DNA from 2 places in the Stenotrophomonas sp. PS02297 genome. Region 2 is predicted to be linked to the other one. Evidence: riboswitches for the same ligand, from Rfam matches in the RefSeq annotation. Region 2 holds a riboswitch; the other holds the start of a gene.

Region 1 (7,173 bases), on a different contig from region 2:
CGGATATCGAGTTCTGCCCGTACCAGGCCCTTGCCGTGCGGACCACCGTCATCGCGGATGTCGGTGATGCGGTCGAACATCAGCATCGGGTCGTTGGGGAGGCGGCCCTTGTTGGGCCCGAACAGCTCGCCGCGGGCGCTGGCCAGCAGCTGTTCGCGCGAGAACGCATTGAGACGGTTCATCGAAGCGGTAATCCGGAGCACGGAAACGTGGGTTAACGTCCGAGCATGCATGATGCGCGGGCTTTCAATCAACAGTTTTAACCGTACGCGTCCGTAGTGTTGCAGGGAAAAGCCGGCATGTTCGTCGCAGATCGTACCGGTGCGTATGGGGCGCCGGGCTATCATCATGGCCGTCCTCCGTTCCGCGGCCGCGTTTCCCGTCATGCGCAAGATCATCCACATCGACATGGACGCGTTCTATGCGTCGGTCGAACAGCGGGACGATCCGGCGTTGCGCGGCAGGCCGGTGGTAGTGGCCTGGCGGGGGAACCGCTCGGTGGTGTGCGCGGCGTCTTACGAGGCGCGTAGATTCGGCGTGCGCTCTGCGATGCCGGCAGTGCGCGCCGAACGGCTGTGCCCCGATGCGGTGTTCGTGCCACCGGATTTCGCCCGCTACAAGGCCGTGTCGCGGCAGATCCGCGAGATATTTCTGCGGCACACGCCGCTGGTGGAGCCGTTGTCGCTGGACGAGGCTTACCTGGACGTGACCGATTCCCCGACCTGCGACGGCATCGCCACCGAGATCGCGCGCACCATCCGCGCGCAGATCCGCGAGGCGACCTCGCTGACCGCCTCGGCCGGAATCGCGCCGAACAAGTTCCTGGCCAAGATCGCCTCGGACTGGCGCAAACCCGACGGCCAGTTCGTGGTGCCGCCGGCGCGCGTGGAGCAGTTCCTGACGCCGTTGCCGGTGAGTCGAGTGCCCGGGGTGGGCAAGGTGATGGAGGGGCGCCTGGCGGCGCTGGGCATCGCTACCGTGGGCGACCTGCGCAGTCTGCCTGCAGAGCAGCTGGAAGCCCTGTTCGGCACGTTCGGCCAGCGCCTGTACCGGCGTGCGCGCGGCATCGACGAGCGGCCGGTGGAGCCGGACCAGCCGGTGCAGTCGATTTCCTCCGAGGACACCTTCAGCGAAGACCTGCGGCTGGGCGAGTTCGATGAGCTGATCGCACAACTGGCCGCGCGGACCTGGCGCGCGACCGGGCGCACCGAGCGCGTCGGCCACACCGTGGTGCTCAAATTGAAGACCGCGCAGTTCCGCATCCTCACCCGCAGCTTCACCCCGGATGCACCGCCGGCCTCGGAGGAGGAGCTGCGCGACATCGCACTGGCGTTGTGCCAGCGCGTGCAGCTGCCGCCGGAAACGCGCTACCGGCTGGTGGGCGTGGGCCTGTCGGGCTTTCGCGACCGCGAGGATTCGGCGGTGCAGGGCGATCTTTTCCGGGACACCTCCCTGGGCTGAAGCGCTTCCACGCCCCGTTACAATCGGCCGCTTCCTGTCATGGAGTGGATGCGTGGGCATTGCAGCGCTGGTATTCGACCTGGACGGCACGCTGGTGGACAGCGCCGACGACATCGCCGAGGCGGTCAACCGCACGTTGGACGACCTGTCGTTGCCGCGCGTATCCGAGGCGACGGTACGCAGCTGGATCGGCGAAGGCGTGCGCCGGCTGGTGACCACCGCATTGGCGCATGCCCGTAGCACGCGCCCGCTGGACGAGGTGATGCCCACCTTCATGCGCCACTACCGTGACTGCCTGCTGCGCAGCCCGCGCCTGTACGGGGGCGTGGTCGAAGCGCTGCAACAGTTGCAGGCGCGCGGCCTGCCGATGGCGATCTGCACCAACAAGCCCTCGGCGCTGGTGCCGCCGCTGCTCGATCACCTGGGGATCGCCGGGCACTTCGCGTACATCATCGGCGGCGACACGCTGCCGCAGCGCAAGCCGGCCGCCGAGCCGCTGCTGCATGCGGCACAGCTGCTGGGGCAGGCGCCGGCGCATTGCCTGATGGTCGGTGATTCGGCCACCGACCTGGGCGCGGCGAACGCGGCCGGCATGCCCATCGTGCTGGTGCGCTATGGCTATCCGCGCGATCTTGATCTGGAGGCTGCCGATGCGGTCGCGGTGATCGACGATCTGCGGCAGCTCGCCGCTTGCATCTGAACGCGGAACGCATCTCCGCCCGATGGCGGTGAATTCCATAGGTTACGCAGGGGATACCTCTGCCGCATGCGGTCCGGCGCCGTGCGCTGTCGCCGGCAACCGCGTGTCTTCGGCCGTCGCCTGACATCTGTCTCCATGCCGGCTTCCCGCTGCAACCGCTGCTTTCCGATGGCCGCGGCCGCGTGCCCCAGCTCCAGTTTGTCCGCCAGTCGCCGTCCCGCTGACCGGCCGTTTCATCCATCGCCGCCGGAGCCATGGGATGCGGGCGGGGGCGATACGGCATGGGCCCCTGCCGGGGCCGGATACGGGGGATGACCGGAGCCTTATGCGAACTGCCCCATCGCAGCCCTGGGCAGGGTCCGGCGGGGCGAGGCGGGAGTGGCGGTGGTGCGCTGCCCGGCGCCGCATGAAACAACGCCCCGGCTGGCAGGCCGGGGCGTCGGGAGGAACTCAACCGTCCAGGCCGGCTCAGCGCGAGCGGTAGCGCAGGGTCAGCTGGTACTCGCGGCCGGGCTGGTTGTACCAGGCCACGGTTTCGTACTCGCGGTCGAACACGTTGGCCGCCCTGGCCTGCAGGCTCCATGCCTCGTTGATGGCGTATTCCACGCGCAGATCGACGGTGCCGTAGCCGGCCAGGCGCATGCTGTTGGCTGCGTTGTCGAAGCGGTGGCCGGTGCCGGTGGCGGTCACGCCCACGCGCAGCGGGCCGAAGCCGCGGTCCACGTCCAGGCGGCCGCTGGTACGGGCACGGCGCGGCAGCCAGTTGTCGTAGCTGGTCGCACCGTTGGTGTGGTCGCGCGGGTCGGTGAAGCTGGCCTGGGCATTGATGTCGAAACCGGTCAGCGACACGAAGCCGGTCAGCTCGGCGCCGCGGATGCGTGCCTTGGCGATGTTGTACGGCGTGTAGGTGCTGTCCAGCGCGATCAGCTGGTCGATGCGGGTTTCATAGGCGTTGAACGTCCAGTTCCAGCCGTCGGCGTACTGCGCGATGCCGACGTTGACGCTCTTGGATTCTTCCGGCTTCAGTTCCGGGTTGCTCGACCACGGGTAGTACAGGTCGTTGAAGGTCGGCGCCTTGAAACCGGTGCCGGCGCTGGCGGTCAGGCGCAGGCCGTTGCCGAAGGCGAAGCCGTAGCCGAGGCTGCCGGTGGTGTGGTTGCCGAACTGCTCGTTGTCGTCGTTGCGCACGCTGGCCTGCAGCGAGTGCGCGCCGAAGCGGCCCTGGTACTCGGCGAAGACGCCGGTGTTGTCGCGGCTGTCGATCGCATAGGCCGTGGTGCCGGTGACCTCGTCCTTCTGCCAGTCGGCACCGGCGGTCAGCTGCTGGCCCTCGGCGAACAGGACGTCGCCCTGCACGCTGGCGGTGTCGCGGCGCGTGTCGAAGGTGGAAACGAACGTGCGCTTGCCGGCGTCGGCGAAGTAGCTGTCGGCCTGGTCGTTGTTGCGGCCGACCTGCGCGGACAGGCGGAACGCCTCGCCGGGCGTCCACAGCAGCTTGCCGCCATACACCTGCTGGTGGTTTTCGGCCTCGTTGCCGCTGTAGATGCTGCCGTCGTATTCGTTGCGGCTGCTGGCATCGAGCACGTGGCCTTCCACGCTCAGGGTTTCGGCCAGCGCATAACCGCCGCGCAGGTTGAGCGATGCGTTGCGGTAGCCGTCGCGATCGGGTTCGTCGACGTAGCAGCCCTGGAACAGCGCGGCCGAGCCGTTGCAGGCGTTGATGCCGTCGGTCTTCTGCCAGGCGCCCTGCGCCGAAACCCAGCCGCGTTCGCCACGGTTGCTGAAGCCGGCGCTGGCCTGGCGCAGGTTGTGGCTGCCGGCGGTCAGCGCCAGGTTCTGCTGCAGCCCCTTGCCCGCGCTGCGGGTGAAGATCTGGATCACGCCGCCGATCGCCTCGGAGCCGTACAGGCTCGAACGCGGCCCGCGCACGATCTCGACGCGCTCGATCTGGTCGATGGGCAGGTCCTGCAGCGCCGGCATGCCGCTGGTGGCCGCGCCGATGCGCACGCCGTCGACCAGCACCAGCACCTGGTTGGAGGCGGTGCCGCGCATGAACAGCGAGGTGAGCTTGCCGGCGCCGCCCTGGTTGGCGAAATCCAGGCCGGCGCGGCCGCGCAGCAGGTCCAGCACCGAGCCGGCCTGGCTGCGGTCGATCTGCTCGCGGTCGATCACCTGCACCGGCACCACGCTGTCGGCGATGGACACCGGCGTGCGGGTGGCGGTGACGATCACGTCGTCCAGTTCGGTGGGCGCCTGCTCGGCGGCGGCGATGCCCGGCAGCGCGAGCGCCAGGGCGAGGGAAAGGGTGTGGTACGGCAGTTTCATGGGAACTCCTGGACCCGCGCGCTCCCGCGCGGACGGACGGTGGGGGCTGCCAGGAGAAGGGGACGACGGAGCGCGCGCACGGCGTCACTGCCGCCGCCATGCCCTCCGCATCGCAACCAGTCGGCTTCCGGGCCGGTCTCCGGGCTCGCAGGCGAAGCGCGTCGGCGCTTCCGTCCAGGCGCCTTCCCGTGCGATCGATGCACAGTGGCGGTATGCCTGTCCTTGTCCTGCTTACCGTTGCGGGGGCAGCGCCGGAATGGCGCGGCCAGGGGCATCCCTGGCGTGCGCGGCACCGGCTTCCCGTTTCAACCGGCCGGAGCGAGCCCGGCCAGTCACCCGAAAGTGCGCGCATTCTATGCCATCGCCCGCGTCGCCGCCCGGCGCAGCCGGTGGCGGGTGGGCAGCGCCGGATTGGCGCCCTGTGCGGCACATCGTGGAAGCGGCCCGCGCCCTACAATGCGCGATTGCAATGCAGTATCGGAACACACGTGACAGAAGCATGGTTCACCCGGCCCTGCCCGGCGCCTTCGCAGGCGCACCGGCAGCATGCCATCGCCCGCCAGCGGCAACTGACCAAACCGGAAGGCGCGCTGGGGCGCCTGGAAACCCTCGCCATCGAGCTGGCTGCGCTGCAGGGACGCGAGCAGCCGCAGGCCGCGCGGGTGCCGGTGCTGGTGTTCGCCGGCGACCATGGCGTCGCCGTGCAGGGCGTATCGGCGTATCCGGCGGAAGTGACGGTGCAGATGCTGCGCAACTTCGCCGCAGGTGGTGCCGCCATCGCCGTGCTGTCGCGCGAACTGGGGTTGCCGCTGCATGTCTGGGACGTGGGCAGCCTGGCCGACGCGCCGCTCGCCGGCGTGACCTGCGACAAGCCGCGCCGTGGCACCGACGATTTCAGCGCCGGTCCGGCGATGGCGCCGGCCGACCTCGATGCGGTTTTCGACGCCGGCCGGCGCGCGGTCGAAGCCGCTTGCGGCGACGGCGCGGACCTGCTGCTGCTCGGCGAGATGGGCATCGGCAACACCACCTCGGCCAGCGCGCTGGCGGCGGTACTCGGGCCATTGCCCCTGGCGGACCTGGTGGGTGCGGGCACCGGCCTGGATGCGGCGCGCATCGCTCACAAGCAGGCCGTGACCGCACGCGCATTGGCCCTGCACGGCGAAGCGATCGCCGCCGCTGCCGACCCCGGCCGCGAAGCCCTGCGCCGCGTCGGCGGATTGGAGATCGCCGCGCTGGCCGCGGCCATGATCGCCGTCGCCCAGCGCGGCGTTCCGGTGCTGGTGGATGGTTTCATCGTCTCGGCCGCGGCGCTGGCCGCGGTGCGCATCAACCCCTCGCTGCGGCCATGGCTGCTGTTCTCGCATCGTTCCGCCGAGCGCGGGCATGCGCGGGTACTGGCGGCCCTGCAGGCCGACCCCCTGCTGCAGTTGGACCTGCGCCTGGGCGAAGGTTCCGGTGCCGCGCTGGCGCTGCCGCTGCTGCGCCTGGCCTGCGCGCTGCACAACGGCATGGCGACCTTCGCCGAGGCCGCCATCGCCGGGCAGAGCGCCGCGCCATGATCCTGGACCTGATGCGCCATGCCTCCACCGGCCGCCAGGGCCATCTGGATGGCCGCACCGATCCGCCGCTGCTCGACGGGGCCATGGATGCGCTGCTGCGCTGCCATGGCGATGGCCAATGGAGCCGGGTGATCGCCTCGCCGCGGCGCCGTGCGCTGGATACCGCCACCGCGCTGGTCGCCGGCCGCGACCTGTTCTGCGAGATCCACCCGGACTGGGCCGAACTGGATTTCGGCGACTGGGATGGCTGCCATTACGACGAGATCCCGGCCGAGCTGCTGGCTGGACTCTACGACGCGCCGCACGCGGTGGTGCCGCCCAACGGCGAGAGCTGGCGGCAGTTCGAGGCGCGCATCGATGCGCAGCTGCGGCGGCTGCTCGACGAGGACGAGGACGAGGACGAAGACGAGGGCGCCGGACCGGTGCTCGTGGTCAGCCATGCCGGCGTACTGCGGCTGGCGGTGTCGCGCGTGTGCGGCATGCCGCTGGCCGCGTTGTGGGCGATGCGCATCGACTACGGCACCCGCGTGCGCCTGCGCGTGGAGCGCGGCGGGGATGGCCAGCTGTGGGGCGAGCTGCTGGAGCTGTGCCAGCCGTGAGCGTGCGCCGCCTGATCCTGGCGATCCAGTTCCTGACCCGGCTGCCGACGCCGCAGGTCAGGGATTTCCGCGACGACGACCTGAGCCGCGCGGCGGTGTACTACCCCTTGGTGGGCGCGATCATCGGCGTGCTGCTGGCTGCGCCGCTGTACCTGCTTGGCGACCGGCCGTGGCTGGCCGGCGTGCTCACCCTGCTGCTGTGGGTGTGGGCGACCGGCGCGCTGCACCTGGACGGGCTGGGCGACGTGGCCGATGCCTTCGGCGCCGCGCACCGCGATCCGCAGCGCTTCCTCGAGGTGCTCAAGGACCCGCACATGGGCGTGTTCGGCGTGGTCACGCTGGTGATGCAGCTGCTGCTCAAGTTCGTGCTGCTGACCGAGCTCGCCGCCAGCCCGCTGTGGTTCGGCATCGTACTGGTGCCTGCGTGGGCGCGCTGGGGCACGCTGTGGTGGAGCCGCCTGCTGCCGTCGCTGCATGGCGCGGGCATGGCCGAGCGCTTTTCCTGGCAGCTGAGCCTGCGCTCGATGTG
Region 2 (7,173 bases):
TACATGGAGGACATCGCGCCGATGTTCGGGCTCTCCATGAACAGGTTGAGCGAGGCGGACTGGTCGATGAAGGCGCCGCGGTCCGCGGCCATGTCGATCAGCGAGCGCATCGGCAGTTCCCAGGCGGTGCGGTACACCGTGCGCAGCGCTTCGGGGATCTGCGGCAGGTTCTGGATCGAGCCGTCGGCCAGCTTGATCGCATCGCGCATCTCCGCCGTCCACAGTCCCAGCTGCTTGAGCTCGCCGACCAGGTAGCGGTTGACCTGCAGGAAGTCGCCGGACAGGGTCTCGCGCTTGAACAGGTTGGACACCTGCGGCTCCACGCACTCGTAGCAGCCGGCGATGGAAGCGATGGTCGCGGTCGGGGCGATGGCGATCATCAGCGAGTTGCGCAGGCCATGCTGGCGGATGCGCTCGCGCAGCGCGTCCCAGCGCGCGGCGTCGGCCGGAGCCACGTTCCAGGCATCGAACTGGAGCTCGCCCGCGGCCGCGCGGGTGTCGTTGAACGACGGGTGCCGGCCACGCTCGATGGCCAGTTCGCACGAGGTTTCCAGCGCATGGAAGTAGATGGTCTCGGCGACCTTCGCCGACAGCACGCGCGCGGCCTCCGAATCGAACGCCAGGCGCTTGCGGAAGAACACGTCCTGCAGGCCCATGCAGCCCAGGCCGACCGGGCGCCAGCGCAGGTTGCCGCGGCGCGCGGTCTCGATCGGATAGAAGTTCAGGTCGATCACCCGGTCGAGCTGGCGCACGGCCAGGCGCACGGTTTCGGCCAGCTTGTCGAAGTCGAAATCGCCGTGCTCGTCCAGGTGGTTGCCCAGGTTGATCGAGCCCAGGTTGCACACCGCCGTTTCCTCGGCGCTGGTGACTTCCAGGATTTCGGTGCACAGGTTGGACAGGTGGATCACGTTGCCGGCGCGCAGGGTCTGGTTGCTGGCGCGGTTGCACTTGTCCTTGAAGGTCATCCAGCCGTTGCCGGTCTCGGCCAGGGTGCGCATCATCCGCGCGTACAGCTTGCGCGCCGGCAGCGTCTTGACCGCCTTGCCCTGCGCCTCGGCCTGCAGGTAGGCGCGTTCGAACGCCTCGCCGTACAGGTCGGTGAACTCCGGCACCACGCGCGGATCGAACAGCGACCATTCCTGGTCGGCTTCCACGCGCTGCATGAACAGGTCCGGCACCCAGTTGGCCAGGTTGAGGTTGTGGGTGCGGCGCGAATCGTCACCGGCGTTGTCGCGCAGCTCCAGGAAGTCCTCGATGTCCGCATGCCAGGTTTCCAGGTACACGCAGGCCGCGCCCTTGCGCTTGCCGCCCTGGTTGACCGCGGCCACAGAGGAATCCAGCGTCTTCAGCCACGGCACGATGCCGTTGGAGTGGCCGTTGGTGGACTTGATCAACGAGCCGCGCGAACGCACCCGGGTGTAGCTCACGCCGATGCCGCCGCTGAACTTGGACAGCTGCGCGATGTCGCCGTACCTGGCGTAGATGGATTCGAGCGAATCGGACGGCGAATCCAGCAGGAAGCAGGAGGACAGCTGCTCGTGGCTGGTGCCGGCGTTGAACAGGGTCGGGCTCGACGGCAGGTAGTCCAGGCTGCCCAGCCGCTGGTACAGCGCCAGCGCCTCGGGCACGTCCTCGCTGAGCGCGCTGGCGATGCGCAGGAAGAACTGCTGCGGGGTCTCGATGACCTTGCGCGTGTGCGGGTGGCGCAGCAGGTAACGGTCGTACAGCGTGCGCAGGCCGAAGTAATCGAAGTTGAGGTCGTACCCGGGATCGATCGCGTCGTTGAGCTTGCGCGCGTTGACCTGCACGAAGTTCAGCAGGCGGTCGTTGATCAGGCCGACCTCATGGCCGCGGCCGACCGACTGCGAGAACGCGTGGATTTCCTGGCCGGACACTTCCTTGGCGATGAAGTTGGCCAGCAGGCGCGCGGCCAGGCGGCCGTATTCCGGCTCCTCGCCGATCAGCAGCGCGGCGGTGCGGATCGACAGTTCGTCCAGTTCCTGGGTGGTGGCGCCGTTGTACAGGCCGGAGATGGTGCGGGTGGCCACGCGCATCGGATCGACCGCATGCAGGCCTTCGCAGCAGCGCTGGATGGCGCGGACGATCTTGTTCAGGTCCACCGGCTCGGTGCCGCCATTGCGCTTGGTCACGCTCATGGCGGTGGCGGTCGGCGGCGGGGTCAGTTCGAAGCCGGCCTCGGTCGGGACAACGGCGGTATCGGTGGCGGTCACGGTGATGTGTCCTCATGGCGGGATGCACGCGGCGCCTGCCCTCGCAGGAACCTGGGCCGGTGCGGTTGGCGAGCATGGAAGGACGGCGTCGCAGCGACCGAGACGGACGCGACCCAGGGTCGCCACCGGCGGTACCGCGTCGCCAGCCGTCTTCCCCTCGAAGACTCCGCAGCCGGCACCGCGCGCTGTGCTTCGCGCGGCCGTCGGCAGGTCTTCGGACTCATGGGCATGGAGGCGGGGGCCTCCTCCTACTCCGCCGCTTCCCAAGGCATCGGGCCTCAGTGCTTGGTGGCGGGATCGTTCCCAATTACCGCTGCGGGGCAGTGCCGGAATGGCCATCCAAGGCGTCACCGGCTTCCCTTTCAATCCGGTGGGGAGCAACCCACCAGAACCGACGGGACACAAGATAGTGGGGGTAAATGACAGGGTCAACGCCAAATCTTGTGGATAACCGCCTGCCCCTTGGGGCACAAGCGATCCGGCTCGCGGCCTCGTGCCCGCCCATGGCGACCTGCCCATCGCGGCTGCGCAGTCAAGCCCTCGGAGCACCATTCAGAGGTAGGAAAACACCGCGCGCATTCATCATCCATTGCCCAGGCTTCGCCGCCATGACTTCCGGCCGGCGCCGCGACCGACGGCAGCCGGCGATGCTGTCTCCCTGTCGAACACGGAACACCCCGCATGCGCCGCCTGGTTCTCGCCACCGCCCTGCTCGCCCTGGCCGCGTCCGTGGCCGCCCGCGCCGGCACGTTGAAATCGCCGGAGCTCTCCTCCACCCAATGCGGTGTCAGCACCGACTACGACGTGCTGGTCGATGGCGGCGGCATCTGGCTGCGCAGGCACGACGCCACGCCGCGCGAGATCGTGTTCCACAACGGTGAACTGAGCGTCGACGGCCGCATGCAGGTGGTCAGCGCCGACGATGCGCAACGCCTGCGCGTGCTTGAGGCCGGGGTGCGCCAGATGATGCCGGCGGTCACCGGCATCGCCAACGAATCGGTGGGGATCAGCTTTGACGTGCTGGACGTGGTCTATGGCTCCATGACCGGCAACTTCAACTCGCGCAAGGTGCGCGCGCTGCGCACGGATGCCGAGCGCTTCGTCGCCTCGACCATCGGCCGCGGCCGCTGGGAGCAGGATCTGTTCGGCGAAGGCTTCGACCAGCGCGTGCAGGAAGCGGCCGAGTCGCTGAAAGGCTCGATCGCCCGTGGCCTGCTGTGGACCATGCTCACCGGCGGCGAGGAGCGCATCGAGAAGCGCAGCGAGAAGATCGAAGCCGAACTCGAGCCGAAGATCGAAGCGCGCGCCCATGCGCTGGAGCAGCACGCGCAATCCCTGTGCACCCAGGTCCTGGCGCTGGACCAGCTGCAGTCGGCGCTGGAGTTCCGCTACAACGGCCAGCCGCTGCGGATGATGAACGTCAGTGGCGAAGCATCGGCATCGGCATCGGCGCCGGTGGCGAAGGAGCACGGCCCGGACAACCGCATCGCCCTGCCCGCACACCCCTGACCGCAACCCGTAGAGCGGGGCAATACCCCGCTGGAGCTTTCCCGGCAATGCCCCCGCCGGGCGTTGCCCGGCGCTACAAGGCCCGCCGCGATCCACCTCCCCGTAGAGCGGGGCGACGCCCCGCTGGAGCTTTCCCGGTAATGCGCCCCGTCGGGCGTTGCCCGGCGCTACAAAGCCCGCCGCGATCCACCTCCCTGTAGAGCGGGGCGACGCCCCGCTGGAGCTTTCCCGGTAATGCCCCCGCCGGGCGTTGCCCGGCGCTACAAAGCCCGCCGCGATCCACCTCCCTGTAGAGCGGGGCAACGCCGCGCTGGAGCTTTCCAGGTAATGCCCCCGCCGGGCGTTGCCCGGCGCTACAAAGCCCGCTGCGATCCATCTCCCTGTAGAGCGCGGCAACGCCCCGCTGGAGCTTTCCCGGCAATGCCCCCGCCGGGCGTTGCCCGGCGCTACAAAGCCCGCTGCGATCCATCTCCCTGTAGAGCGGGGCGACGCCCCGCTAGGGCTTTCCCGGGCCTGTCCCCGCCAGGCGTTGCCTGGCATTGCAGAACCTAGTCCCCTGTGGAACGGGCACGCCCCATAACTCGGGCGGCGTACCGTCCTCCCCCCTTCGGCAACTGCGCCAGTTCCTCGCGCACCAGCCGCACCACCAGCGTGTCCAGCGTGTCCACCGAGTAGTCGGCCACGTCGTGCACGGTCTCGCGGCCGGGGCCGCTGCCCGGATCGGACGCGTCCTTGTAGGTGAGGAAGATGAAACGCCCACCGGTGTACTGGGCGATCTGCCGCTGCACGATCTCGCCGGTGGTGTCCTGCCCCGACGCGGCCACGCTGAACACCTTGATGCCCTTGCCCAGCGCGGCGAGCATGGTCTGGTCGTAGTGCGGCCGCGGATAGTCCATGTGCGGCGGCGCGTCGGCCAGCGACACCAGCAGGCGCGTGGTCGCCGGGCCGCGCCAGGCCAGTGCCTGCACCGCATGGTCGAAGGCTTCGTTCATCGCCTCGGGCATGTCGCCGCCACCGCCGGCACGCACGCCATCGAGTACCTGCTGGAACGCGGCGACGTTGCCGGTCAGGTCCCAGCTGCGCACGAAGTACTCGTCGCCACGGTCGCGATAGGCGACCAGCCCCAGGCACACGTCCGGGCGCGATGGCAGCTGTTCGATGCCGCGCACGATGTCGTGCAGCGAAGCGCGCAGCTTGTCGATCTCGTCGCCCATCGAGCCGGTCGCATCGACCATGAACACCAGGTCCAGCCGCGCGCCCGCCGCTGTCGCGGCGGCAGGCAGGCGCACCTCCAGCGCATCCTTCTGCCCGCGCCGCAGCTGTGCCTGCGCCTGCCGGCCATCGCGACGCACATCCACGCGGTAGCTGGCCGAATCGCGGTCGTCGAACGCGTTCAGGTGCAGCCAGGCCTGGCCGCCGGCGTCGGTGCGCGCCCACATGCGCGCGCCATCGGCGCTGGAAACGGCGACTTCGGCATCGGGCACCGGCCGCCCCTGCGCATCGATCACGCGCAGGCGCTGGCGCACCGAGACATCACGCCCGAGCTGCGCCGCTTCGGCATGACGCTGCAGGAACTGCTGGAAACCTCCGAAATCGGCGTTGTCGTCGACCACGCCGGCGGTCACCGGCGCAGCAGGCTGCTGGCGCACCGGCGCCGGTGCCGGCGCGTAGGGAACCGCCAGACCGGAACGCGCCACGCTGGTCGCCACCGCCGGCGCATCCGCGGCGACCGGAGCAGGCGGCGAAGCAGGCGTGGCCTCCATCAGCACCTTGCTGCGCCCGCCCTTCCCGATCAGGGTGGGAACATCGCGCACGCGCTGCGGCGGCTGCGGATCGGGCACCTCGCGCATGCGCGGCGTGTCGCTGCACACCGTGGCGGCAGGCGCGCGGAAATTCGGCGCGGTCTGGCGCGTGCGCTTGAGCGCCGGCGCCTTCAAGTCGGGTTCCGCGACGACGGTGGCCGGCCCGGGCCACAACGGCTCACCGGCGAGTGCCGGCAGCCCGGCCAGCACCGTCAACGCGAACGCCATCGAACGTACCGGCAGGCGCCGGGAGGCCATGCTTGCGTGCTTCATCTGCTTGCTCCGTTCCATGCAGGGTGGGCCGCCGTGGCGGCATGCGACAAGGAGAACGGATGGGGGAAGCGAATGGGGTTTTGCAGGAACGCACAGCGTACGCATCGAATCCGCATTTCCCTTCTCCCTCCCGGGTGAAGGCCTGTGGCCTGCACGCCTGGCCCACGCATGCGCGCGGGGCCGGGGCGTGGTCCCGCGGGGGCGGGATCAGGGCACGGGCGAGCCCCCGCCTTGTTCGATCGCACACGGCTGCGCCCGTCGCCCTCTTTCCTGCTCCGTGCCCTGGCCCGCGGCATTTGCGCCGGTGGCGTGGGCGCAAGCCATGCGGCTCCGCCCCGAAGGAAGAGGAGGCTTCCCTCGCCCCTACAGGCGGTGCGCGGCTCCCAGGTATTCGGCGCTCTGCATCTCGATCAGGCGGCTGGCAGTGCGCTCGAAGGCGCCGGCCAGGCGCGTGCCGGAATAGAGCAGCGGCGGCGGATCCTGCGCGGTGCAGACCAGGTTGACCTGGCGGTCGTACAGCTCGTCGATCAGGTTGACGAAGCGGCGCGCGGCATCCTCGTTCATGCGGTCGAAGTGGGGGATGCCGCCGAGCAGCACGGTGTTGAACTCGCGCGCGATCTCGATGTAGTCCGAAGGCCCGCGCGGCCCCTCGCACAAGCCGGGGAAATCGAACCAGACGATGCTCTTGCCGCGCCCACGCACGGGAATCTTGCGGCCCTCGATCTGGATGTTGCCGCTGCGTGCCTCCTCGCCGCCACTGAGCTCCTTCCAGCGCCCGCCCAGCCAGGCGTCGCTGCCGTCCTCCAGCGGCGCGCGGTACACCGGCGAGCGGGTCAGCGCGCGCATGCGGTAGTCCTCGGTGCCTTCGGCGTACAGCTCCACGCAGTATTTCTGCAGCAGGGCGATGGCCGGCAGGAAGCTGTCGCGCTGCAGGCCGTTGAGGTACAGGTTCTCCACCGCGGTGTTGGAAGTGGTCACCAGGGTCACGCCTTCGGCGAACAGGCGCTCGAGCAGGCGCGCCAGCAGCATCGCATCGCCGATGTCGGTGACGAAGAACTCGTCCAGCACCAGCACGCGCAGCCTGCTGCGCCACTCCTGGGCGATCTTCGCCAGCGGGTCGCTCTGCCCCTGGTGTTCACGCAGCCGCTCGTGGATGCCGCGCATGAAGCGGTGGAAGTGGGTGCGGTATTTCTGTTCGATCGGCAGGCCGTCGTAGAACAGGTCGACCAGGAAGGTCTTGCCGCGGCCGACGCCGCCCCAGAAGTACAGGCCCTTGACCGGCTCGGGCTTCTTCCAGAAGGCCGACAGCCGGTCGAGCCAGCCGTCCTGCGTCGAATCGACGATGGCCTCGTGGATGC

The links. A riboswitch is a leader RNA that binds a small molecule or an ion and turns the genes downstream of it on or off. The one in region 2 is predicted to bind cobalamin.
Region 1: linked by a shared signal. The riboswitch ahead of btuB (TonB-dependent vitamin B12 receptor) and the one ahead of QMX80_RS04530 (ribonucleoside-diphosphate reductase subunit alpha) in region 2 are both predicted to bind cobalamin.

The regions. Positions count from the first base shown of each region.
Region 1 covers NZ_JASCOS010000079.1:8,760-15,932, reverse strand. Annotated here, with positions in the region: gene fabA (3-hydroxyacyl-[acyl-carrier-protein] dehydratase FabA) at 1-182, opposite strand, end outside; gene dinB (DNA polymerase IV) at 385-1,461, shown strand; gene gph (phosphoglycolate phosphatase) at 1,514-2,161, shown strand; gene btuB (TonB-dependent vitamin B12 receptor) at 2,630-4,486, opposite strand; cobalamin riboswitch at 4,599-4,841, opposite strand; gene cobT (nicotinate-nucleotide--dimethylbenzimidazole phosphoribosyltransferase) at 4,975-6,045, shown strand; gene QMX80_RS13750 (histidine phosphatase family protein) at 6,042-6,644, shown strand; gene cobS (adenosylcobinamide-GDP ribazoletransferase) at 6,641-7,173, shown strand, end outside.
Region 2 covers NZ_JASCOS010000011.1:18,917-26,089, forward strand. Annotated here, with positions in the region: gene QMX80_RS04530 (ribonucleoside-diphosphate reductase subunit alpha) at 1-2,231, opposite strand, end outside; cobalamin riboswitch at 2,419-2,642, opposite strand; gene QMX80_RS04535 (DUF2884 family protein) at 2,913-3,740, shown strand; gene QMX80_RS04540 (VWA domain-containing protein) at 4,289-5,815, opposite strand; gene zapE (cell division protein ZapE) at 6,179-7,173, opposite strand, start outside.